3 regions of the Comamonas sp. HJ-2 genome follow, and region 1 is predicted to be linked to each of the others. Evidence: predicted binding sites of a transcription regulator. Region 1 holds the regulator's gene; each other region holds the start of a gene.
The links. The regulator FNR, encoded in region 1, switches genes on or off when oxygen is low (the NO sensors DNR and NnrR bind a similar motif). The targets are predictions, from matches to a motif close to TTGATNNNNATCAA.
Positions count from the first base shown of each region.

Region 2: the regulator FNR is predicted to act here: its motif matches at 1,108-1,121, upstream of ACWGXF_RS07855 (PHA/PHB synthase family protein).
Region 3: the regulator FNR is predicted to act here: its motif matches at 1,873-1,886, upstream of ACWGXF_RS16290 (PHA/PHB synthase family protein).

Region 1 covers NZ_JBSIFD010000014.1:169,770-173,044, reverse strand. The annotation lists gene hemN (oxygen-independent coproporphyrinogen III oxidase) at 1-1,060, opposite strand, end outside; gene fnr (fumarate/nitrate reduction transcriptional regulator Fnr) at 1,329-2,051, shown strand; gene ACWGXF_RS13595 (hypothetical protein) at 2,115-2,378, opposite strand; gene ACWGXF_RS13590 (FixH family protein) at 2,636-2,941, opposite strand; gene ccoG (cytochrome c oxidase accessory protein CcoG) at 3,068-3,275, opposite strand, start outside.
Region 2 covers NZ_JBSIFD010000007.1:48,842-52,116, forward strand. The annotation lists gene ACWGXF_RS07845 (hypothetical protein) at 1-426, opposite strand, end outside; gene ACWGXF_RS07850 (type B 50S ribosomal protein L31) at 602-847, opposite strand; gene ACWGXF_RS07855 (PHA/PHB synthase family protein) at 1,204-2,907, shown strand; gene ACWGXF_RS07860 (phasin family protein) at 2,995-3,275, shown strand, end outside.
Region 3 covers NZ_JBSIFD010000019.1:55,029-58,303, reverse strand. The annotation lists gene ACWGXF_RS16290 (PHA/PHB synthase family protein) at 1-1,722, opposite strand, end outside; gene ACWGXF_RS16285 (hypothetical protein) at 1,927-2,241, shown strand; gene ACWGXF_RS16280 (polyphenol oxidase family protein) at 2,158-3,075, opposite strand; gene maiA (maleylacetoacetate isomerase) at 3,086-3,275, opposite strand, start outside.

The DNA of each region.
Region 1 (3,275 bases):
CGACGGCATCGTAATACTCTTCAAGAGTCTTGACGTTCTGGCTGTAGGTCGCGCCCACCTTGCCGATAGCCGATACGCCCAGTGCAATCAGGTCGCAATCAGGCTGGGTGCTGTAGCCCTGAAAGTTGCGATGCAGGCGCCCCTGGCGCTTGGCAATGGCCAAAGAGTCGTCAGGCAGCGCAAAGTGGTCCATGCCTACATAGACATAGCCGCCATCCATGAATGCATCAATTGCGCCGGAGAGCATGTTCAGCTTGTCCTGTCCCATGGGCAGGTCTGCCGATTCGATGCGCCTTTGCGGCTTGAAGCGCTCGGGCAGATGCGCATAGGCATACAGTGCAATGCGATCGGGGCGCAGCTCATTGACCTGTGCCAGCGTGCGCGCAAAAGACTCGGGCGTCTGCCTGGGCAGCCCGTAGATCAGGTCCACATTGATGGAGACAAAGCCCAGGCGGCGCGCCTCGGCCACCAACGAAAAGACTTGCTCGGCGGGCTGCTCGCGGTGCACCGCTTTCTGCACCGCGGGATCAAAGTCCTGCACGCCAAAGCTCAGGCGATTGAACCCCATGTCCTTGAGAGCTCTCAGCCGCTCGTTGCTGACGGTGCGCGGATCGACCTCGATGGAGTACTCGCCCGCGGGATCCAGCTTGAAATGTTCACGCATCAAGACCATCAGCTGCTGCAACTCGGCATCGCTGAAGAAGGTCGGTGTGCCTCCGCCCAGATGCAGCTGGCTTACGAGCTGGCCTTTGCCGCAATGCTCGGTATGCATGGCCAGCTCGCGGCTCAAGTAGTCCAGATACTCGGCAGCCTTCTCATGATGCTTGGTCACGATCTTGTTGCAGGCGCAGTAATAGCAAAGCGACTCACAGAACGGCACATGCACATAAACGGACAGGGGCAAAGCGCGCGAGCCAGAATGCGTCTTGCGCTGCTTGAGTGCCAGTATGTAGTCGTCTGCACCAAAAGCCTCAACAAAACGGTCGGCTGTTGGGAACGATGTGTAGCGTGGGCCGGGGATATCAAAGCGGCTCAGCAACTCAGGCGTGACTGCGGTCATAACTGGGAGTTAGGGTGCGCCCACACTCTGTATAGAGCAGATTTCAATGGAAATCAGATCCTGAAAATCATGCCCAAAATAGGCAAAAGCGCGTGTTTTTGAACGAATACAGGCAATGTGCCCCAAGGCAATCACCCTGTCCTTGATGAAAATCAAGAGACCTCAAGGCAAGTGCTGCGACAATTTGATCCATCTCATCTTCAACCACGAGGTCAATGACCAGCGCGACTCTCCACTCCGTGTCTGTCTGCGCCGTTGCAAAAAGCCCATGAATCTTCAGACCATCAAAGCATCCTGCTCCAACTGCAATCTGCGTGAACTGTGCATGCCCATGGGCCTGGACGATGAACAAATGGAGCGCATTGACGAGATTGTGGCCACGCGCCGCAAGGTCAAGCGCGGTGGGCTGCTGTTTCGCAATGGCGAAGAGTTCACCTCGCTGTATGCCATTCGAACCGGCTTCTTCAAGACCAGCGTGGCCACCGAAGACGGACGCGATCAGGTCACAGGCTTTCAGATGGCTGGCGAAATCATTGGTCTGGACGGCATCGTCAACGACCACCACACTTGTGATGCCGTGGCCCTGGAAGACGCCGAGGTTTGCGTCATGCCGTTTGACAAACTGGAGCAGCTCTCGCGCGAGGTCACTGCCCTGCAGAACCATGTGCACAAGGTCATGAGCCGCGAAATCGTGCGCGAGCATGGCGTGATGCTGCTGCTGGGCAGCATGCGTGCCGAAGAGCGCCTGGCGGCCTTTGTGTTGAACCTGGTCCAGCGCCTGTCGGCACGCGGCTTTTCCAAGTCGGAGCTGGTGCTGCGCATGACGCGCGAAGAAATCGGCAGTTACCTGGGCCTCAAGCTCGAGACCGTGAGCCGCACTTTCTCCAAATTTGCAGAGGAAGGCATTGTGGAAGTCAAGCAGCGCCACCTGCGCATCCTGGATACCGAGGCGCTCAAACGCATCGTCAACAGCCAGCAATGCCAGAACTGAACCGAGTCGACAGACACTCTCAAGACAAAGCCCGCGGACAGCGGGCTTTTTTGTCTGTGCGAATTAATCGGGCAGAGGCTCGGAAACGATGCCGCCATTGAGATCGCTGACGGAGCGACCCAGCATCACCGTCATCGCACCTCCGATCAGGGTCACGACCCAGAAGGCAAAAAAAGCGACCGTATAGATGGCCTGGCGCGACCAGTCCAGGGGGGAGCCCAGCCAGTGCACATCCAGCGGGTCCACAAAGGCGAAAACCACCATCTCCATGATTGCCGCCGCCAGAAAGGCCGGCCAGACAATCCACATCCAGCGTCGAGCATCCATCCTGATTCTCCTTGGGCTGTGGGCTTGGTCATATTTTGCACAACAGTGGTGACCGTTCATGCAGGACTGCGGGCATGCACCGTGGCGGGAAACCCTGAACCACTCTCTTTTCAGTAGCATCCTGCGCCATCTGGATATCAAAAAACCATTTGCTTCTACATCAACGTTAGACAGAACATGCGCAACACGCTCTGATTTTGATATCGGCAACAAAAAAGGCCGCAAAAGCGACCTTGGCGGAGCAAGCGCCGGAGCGCTCAGCGATCCAGCGGATGGTCCTTGGCTGGTGTGGCCGCATGATTGCGGCCGGTGACTGCTGGTGCCAGGCTTTTTTCACTTTCGCTCAGGCGCTGGTTGATTTCCATGCCATGGCGGTAGTAGTCAGGGTCAATCACGGGATCGGGCCTGCTCAGTGCGATGTATGCGGTGACAAAGCCGGCAATCACCACGATCACCGGGCCGGCGATGATGAGCCAGACATGGGCAAACTTCCACCAGGGCTTGCCGTCCTCGGGGTGGATGATCTTGGCCGTTTGCGAGACCTTGGCTTGTGCTGCCGACATGATGAAACCTCTTTCCAAAATTCTGACCACCCAGGCACACACGGCAGGGTGGCATAAATTGTTGCCGATTGGCGGTGCCCTTGTCCGGCCTCCGTGATGGCTCACGAAGACCGTCAAGACCTGGCATTAACGCGGCACCAGGAACACCGTCTTCTCGGAAATACGCCCTGCTCCGGCAGTCACTGCATCCACATTGAAGTGTACGGGGTGCGAGCCGGGAGTTGCTGAGCCATACGGAATCTGCAGCCGCACCGCAATGCCGCGCGTCTCTGCAGGGCCAACGCTCACTTCCTGCTCGGATGCGACTTCCAGATTCTCCAGGCCCACGGCGCTG
Region 2 (3,275 bases), on a different contig from region 1:
GTCGATCAGCTGGGCTTCCCCGCCAAAGGCAAAGGCCACGGGCTGCGCCCCGGGGGTGCGTGCAAGGTAATAGGCTCCCCACCAGGTGGCGCCCAGGGTCACGATCAGCAAGGCGATGAAGGGCAGGCGCGCCGCCATCTCGGCGCCAAGCAGCCACTCGAAACCCTGCAAGGACAAGGCACCCAGCCAGTAGGGCAGCAGGCCGTCCATGCTGGGAGCCAGGCCCGAGAGCTTGGGGGCCAGCCAGTCGGTCTTGCCCAGCGCCAGCTCGCGCATATAGCCAAAGGCCTCCATATCGTTGGAGCGCCAGGGGCCACGCATGACAAAGCCGGGAATCACATAGGCCAGGCACAGCAAAAGCAGGGCCCAGCGCGGCAGGCGGCGTACAGCGCTTTGGGCAACGATGGCAGGTGTGGGCTGGTTCACGCAGTCAATCCGGTAGCGGCTGTGCGAATTTGCACGGCCAGATCAGGCGAAAGCGCTTGAGGTCAAAGCGCTTGGTGCTCCGATGATAGGAGCATTGGGATTCCGTGGGGCGGCACCCAAAAAAGAAAAAGGCAGCACGGTTGCCCGGGCTGCCTTTTCAGCAAAAAAGTAAGAATTACTTCTTGCCGAAGCGGTTGCGGAACTTCTCCACGCGGCCACCCATGTTGTCCACCGACTTTTGTGTGCCAGTGTAGAAGGGGTGCGATTCAGAAGTGGTATCCAGCTTGAACAGAGGGTACTCTTTACCTTCGAAGTTTTCGGTTTCCTTGGTGGAAACGCAAGAACGTGTCACGAACTTGAAGCCGTTGGACATGTCAACGAACAGAACTTCGCGGTAATTGGGGTGAATGCCTTCTTTCATGATCTTTCCTTTGGTCAAGTGCGGGAGCCGCACCAGCCTGTCCGGTGTACTTTCCGCATAAAAGCTCTCCATTATTGCACACAATGGGAAAACAGTACCGCATGCGTCAGCAGGCGGCGGTGTGCGTTCAGCTTGCAAACCATGGCCGATAGCTTCGGCGGAAGGCCCGATCCAGGCAAGGCTGCGGAGTTCTTCTAGCTGCGGCAGCCCGGTGTTTGGAGCCGGCTTGCGCATGCCGGAGCGCTTCCGGCTGCGAGAGCTTGATGTGGCTCAACTCCCGGCAGGGCGTGACTAGGCAACAACTTCTGCAGCGCATAAGATGTTGCGTTATTGCCATGCAGCAAAAAGGGGCCGCTATGGTTGACCGCGAGGCCGAAGCTCAGTTCAGTTCCAGCCAGCAGCTTGATCAAGCTGTGCGTGCGATGTGGGCGCAGCAGTGGCTGTCGGTTTCCCCCGAGTCCCAATGGCAGGCCTGGATGGATTGGGCCGGCAATCTTGCCATCAGCCCGGGCAAGCGTCTGGATCTGGCAAGGCTGGCGCTGGAGGAATGGGTCAGGCTTTGTTATGGCGGGCCACAGACGCAGGAGGCGGAGCGTCTCTTTCAGGCTCCTGAATGGGGGCAATGGCCGTTCAATGTCATCAGTGCGGGCTTTGCTGCTCAGCAGCGCTGGTGGCAGGCCGCCACCCAAGGTGTTCCGGGTGTTGAAAGACATCACGAGCGTCTGGTCGGGTTCTGGAGCAGGCAGTGGCTGGATATGCTTTCGCCCGCGAATTTTTTTGCCACCAATCCGATAGTTCTGGAACGTACCGTCAAAGAGGGCGGGGCGAATCTGGTGCGTGGCTTCCAGTACCTGATGGAAGATGTGCATGCGCAGCTGGCAAACAAGCCGCCTGCAGGCTGCGAGGGGTATCAGGTGGGGCGCGATGTGGCCGTCACCGCTGGCAAGGTGGTGCTGCGCAACCAGCTGATGGAGCTGATCCAGTACGCGCCGACAACCGACAAGGTCCATCCCGAGCCGGTATTGATCATGCCGGCCTGGATCATGAAGTACTACATCCTGGATCTTTCGCCACACAATTCGCTGATCAAGTATCTGGTCGATCAGGGGCATACGGTGTTCTGCGTCTCCTGGAAGAACCCTGATGCCGGCGATCGAGATCTGGGCATGGACGACTATATCCAGCTGGGCTGGCGCGCTGCGCTGGATGTCGTCACGGCCATCGTGCCGGGGCAGAAGGTGCATGCCGCAGGCTATTGTCTGGGCGGAACCTTGCTGGCCATTGCGGCAGCCGCGATGGCGCGCGATGGAGACGAGCGTCTGGCATCGATGACCTTGCTGGCCGCGCAGACCGATTTCACCGAACCCGGCGAGCTGGCGCTGTTCATCGACGAAGCGCAGGTCAGCCTGCTTGAGGCCCAGATGGCCCAGCAAGGCTATCTGCGCGCCGATCAGATGGCGGGCGCATTCCTGATGCTGCGCTCCCATGATCTGCTGTGGTCACGCATGGTCAATCAATACCTGCTGGGCGAGCGGGCACCGATGAGCGATCTCATGGCCTGGAATGCCGACGCCACGCGCATGCCTGCCAGGATGCACTCGCAATACCTGCGCCGTCTGTTTCTGAATAACGATCTCAGTGAAAGCCGCTATCCGGTCGATGGCAAGCCGGTCTCGCTTCTCAATCTGCAAGTGTCCATCTTCTGCGTGGGAACGCTCACCGATCATGTAGCGCCTTGGCAATCGGTATTCAAACTGCACCACCACACTGCGGCTGAAGTCACCTTTGTGCTGACGAGTGGCGGCCACAACGCCGGCATTGTCAGCGAGCCCGGTCATCCGCGACGCCGCTATCAGTTGCTCACTCGGCCTGTCGGCGCTCAGGACATTGTCGCCCAGCAGTGGCAGCAAGAGGCCGAGCAGAGCCAAGGCTCCTGGTGGCCGGCATGGGACGAGTGGCTCAAAAACAGATCCGGCACACCGACAGCCCCGCCGCGCATGGGCGGCACGAGCGGCGGGCCCTTGTATGACGCTCCGGGCCAGTACGTGCTCGGGCATTGAGTTTTCAACAGCCGTTTGGTCACGGTGATATGCCGGACGGTCCGCCAGCCTCTCGATAGGCACCACCATCACCATAGGGAGAACGATATGAGCATTCAAGCGACCCCCCTGAATCTGTTCAAGGCCAATGCCGAGCTGCAACTGCGCATCGCTCAGCTTATGCGTGAAAGTGGCCATCGCTGGCTGGCAGCCGCGCAGCAGACCAGTGCTGCAGGCATCAGTGAAACCACGGCGGAACTGCAAAGCCTGCTGCGTGCCGAAGACTGGCAATCACTGGCCAGCCTGCCCGCCGAGGCTTTCATGCGCAGGCTCGAAGACCGCATGAGCGATGCCAAGAGCGCCAGCGATATCGCGATCAAGAACCAGCA
Region 3 (3,275 bases), on a different contig from region 1:
GTTGAACGCCTCGGGAAACTCGCCATCCTCACGCAGCCAGTGGCTGCGCTTGTTCTTGGCCGGCGGGTTGATGACGCCGGCGATATGGCCGGAGGCACCCATCACGAAACGACGCTCACCGCCCAGTACCTGCGACGAGGCATAGGCCGCAGCGACAGGAACGATGTGGTCCTCGCGCGAGCCGTAGATATAGACCGGCATCTTGAGCTGGCTCATGTCGATCTTCTCGCCGCACACGGTCAGCACGCCGGGCTTGATCAGATTGTTCTCGAGGTAGAGATTGCGCAGATACCAGGCGTAGAACGGGCCGGGAAGATTGGTGGAGTCGCTGTTCCAGTAAAGCAGATCGAATGGCGGCGGTGTCTCGCCCTTGAGGTAGTTGCCCACCACATAGTTCCAGACCAGATCGTTCGGGCGCAGAAAACTGAAGGTGGATGCCATGTCCTGGCCCTTCATCAGCCCGCCTTTGCCCATTTGCATCTCACGCAGGCGCACCATGTTTTCATCGATGAAGATGTCCAGAATGCCTGTGTCGCGGAAGTCGATCAGCGTGGTCAGCAGCGTCATGCTGGCTACGGGAAAAGCGTGGGCCTCCACCTTGGCCGCAGCAGTTTTGCTGCCTGTCTTTGCAGCCGCAGCGCGGCTGCGGGGCTTGGCAGCTTGCGGCTGTCCATGCTCGCGGGCATGGCGTGCAGCCAGCACTGCCATCGCAGTGGAGAGCATGGTGCCGCCCACGCAGAAACCCAGCACATTGATCTGCGGCGCCTCGCAGATATCCTGAACCGTGCTCACAGCCTTGAGCACGCCATCTTCGATGTAGTCATCCCAGCTCTTGTGCGCCTGGCTTTCATCGGGATTGCGCCAACTGACCACGAAGGTGCGGTGCCCCTGGCTGACGGCATAGCGAATCACGGAATTGTCCGGCTGCAAGTCCAGAATGTAGAACTTGTTGATGCAGGGCGGCACCATCAGAAAAGGTTTCTCGAATACCTTGGCAGTCAGCGGCTTGTATTCGATGAGCTGGAACAGCTCGTTCTCGAAAACCACCGCGCCTTCGGTGGTCGCCACGTTCTTGCCCACGGTGAACAGGCTTTCGTCGGTCATGGAGACATGACCCTGGCGCATGTCGGCCAGCAGATTGGCAATGCCCTGAGCCAGGCTCTCGCCCTTGGTTTCAACAACCTTGTTGAGCGCATCGGCGTTCAGCGCCAGAAAATTGCTGGGCGCCATGGCTGCCACCCATTGCTCAACCGCAAAGCGCACGCGATTGCGTGTTTTTTTATCGCCCTGCACCGCCTCGGCCATACCGGTCAGCATGCGACTGCCCAGCAGGTAGTTGGCTGCGGCCATCGATGCAACGGGATTGGCACTCCACTCTGGCTTGGCAAAGCGCTTGTCCCTGGACAGCAGGGCCTGAATCTGTTTTCCATCTGCCAAAGACTGCACCGACTGCAGGTATTCCTGCTGCAGCCCCTGCAGTTTGGCTGCATCGAACTGCACCGCTTGAGCCGAACCCGTAGCCATCTGGGGCATTGCCGATTGCATGGCATCCATGATTCCAGCCCAAGGGTTGGGTGCGGCCCCCAGACCTGGCATGGCGCTGAGCCCCATGGGAGCACCGGACTGCATCTGCTGAAGCGTCTGGAGGCTCTTGCTCCACTGCTCCTGCCAGAATTGTTGAATGGATTGGCCAGCCTGGCCCCAGCTCGGGTCAAAATTCATGCTTACATCCTAGTCAAGGCAAGCGACCGGCGATCTCAGGGTCTGGGGACGCTTGCGGAATCTGCAATACGGCTCACACGGCGGCATTGTCACCTATGTGCCAGGCAGTTCCGACAAGAAGCGGCCTCATTTTGCCGTTATGAAGCTGTTTTGACACAAAACAACCCGGAGCCAGCATGCTTTCTGGCTCATTACAGAAACACCATGTACCTCATTGCCATCGCCTGGATGTACGTTGTCGTGATGATGACGATCGCCGAGGCCGCCAGCCCCGGCGGCACCCTGCTGGGTGCATTTTTCACCTTTGTGCTCTATGGTCTGCTGCCGCTTTCCATCGTGCTCTACATACTGGGCACGCCAGCCAGAAAGCGCCGCCTCAAAGCCCGGCAGGAACAGGAAGCGCTAGCTGCAGAACACGCGCTCCCCAGCCCCGGCTCAGGCGTCGCGCCAGATGCTGGCAGCCAGCCGCCCGCTGCCGCCCAGACGGGCGGCGTCGCGCCGGTGCGAGAAGAAACGTGATGCATTGCTGACCGTGCACCAGGGCAGACTGCCATCGTTGCCGAAGATTGCAGCAATGCCCAATGCAGCAAGCCTCTGGCGTGCCAGCTGAGCCAGATCGGCCAGATATTTGCCCTCACTGCCCGCTACCGGCACAAAATGCCGCGCAGCATCAGGGTCATGGGCCACAAAGATATCGCGTACCTCGGCCCCCACCTCGAAGGAATCGGGGCCTATACATGGGCCCAGCCAGGCCTGGGTGTGCGCGGCAATCCGGGAGCGCAATGTTTCGCCCCCTGAAAGCGATGGCTGCATCTGCACCTTGCGACAAAAAGCCTCGAAAAGTGTCTCCAGCACACCGCCGGGCAAGGGCCCGTCAGACAGCTTTCTACCGGGCGGCATGCCGGCCAGACCGCGCCAGCCTGCATGGGCCGCGCCCACCACCAGCCCCGAATCATGGGCCAGCAACACGGGCAGACAGTCTGCCACCATGACGGTACAGACCACGCCTGCATCGGCGGTCACGCAGGCATCGAAGGCCGCACCATTGGACTCGGCCACATTGCCTGCGTCCAGCGTCAGCACCTCCACACCATGCACCTGCTGTAAGAACGCTGTGCAGGCACCAGGGGTGCGGGCCTGCAGCGCCACATTGAACAGTTCACGGTTGTGGCGCACGTGGGCGGGGTTGTCGCTCACGTGGTCGCCCAGGTTCATGCTGCCCCAGGGTGCCTGGCTGACGCCCCCCTCGCGCGAGGTGCAGATGGCATGCACGCCGGGCAGAGCCGGCCAGTCGGGGACCAGCCAGGAGTCAGGCCAGAGGTCCGGTGGACCCGGCCTATAGGTCTCGCTCATGACGCCCTCTTCACTCAGCATCCGGACAGGCCGAAGGATGGGCCTGCTGGAAAGCCGGCAAGGCGTTGCATCGCTCGACCACGTCCATCAGGCGCGGCAGAGCCTCGAGATTCACATTGAAGCGCTGGGCGTTGTAGATCTGCGGGACCAGGCAGCATTCGGCCAGCGTGGGCGCGTCACCCCAGCAAAACGTCGACGGC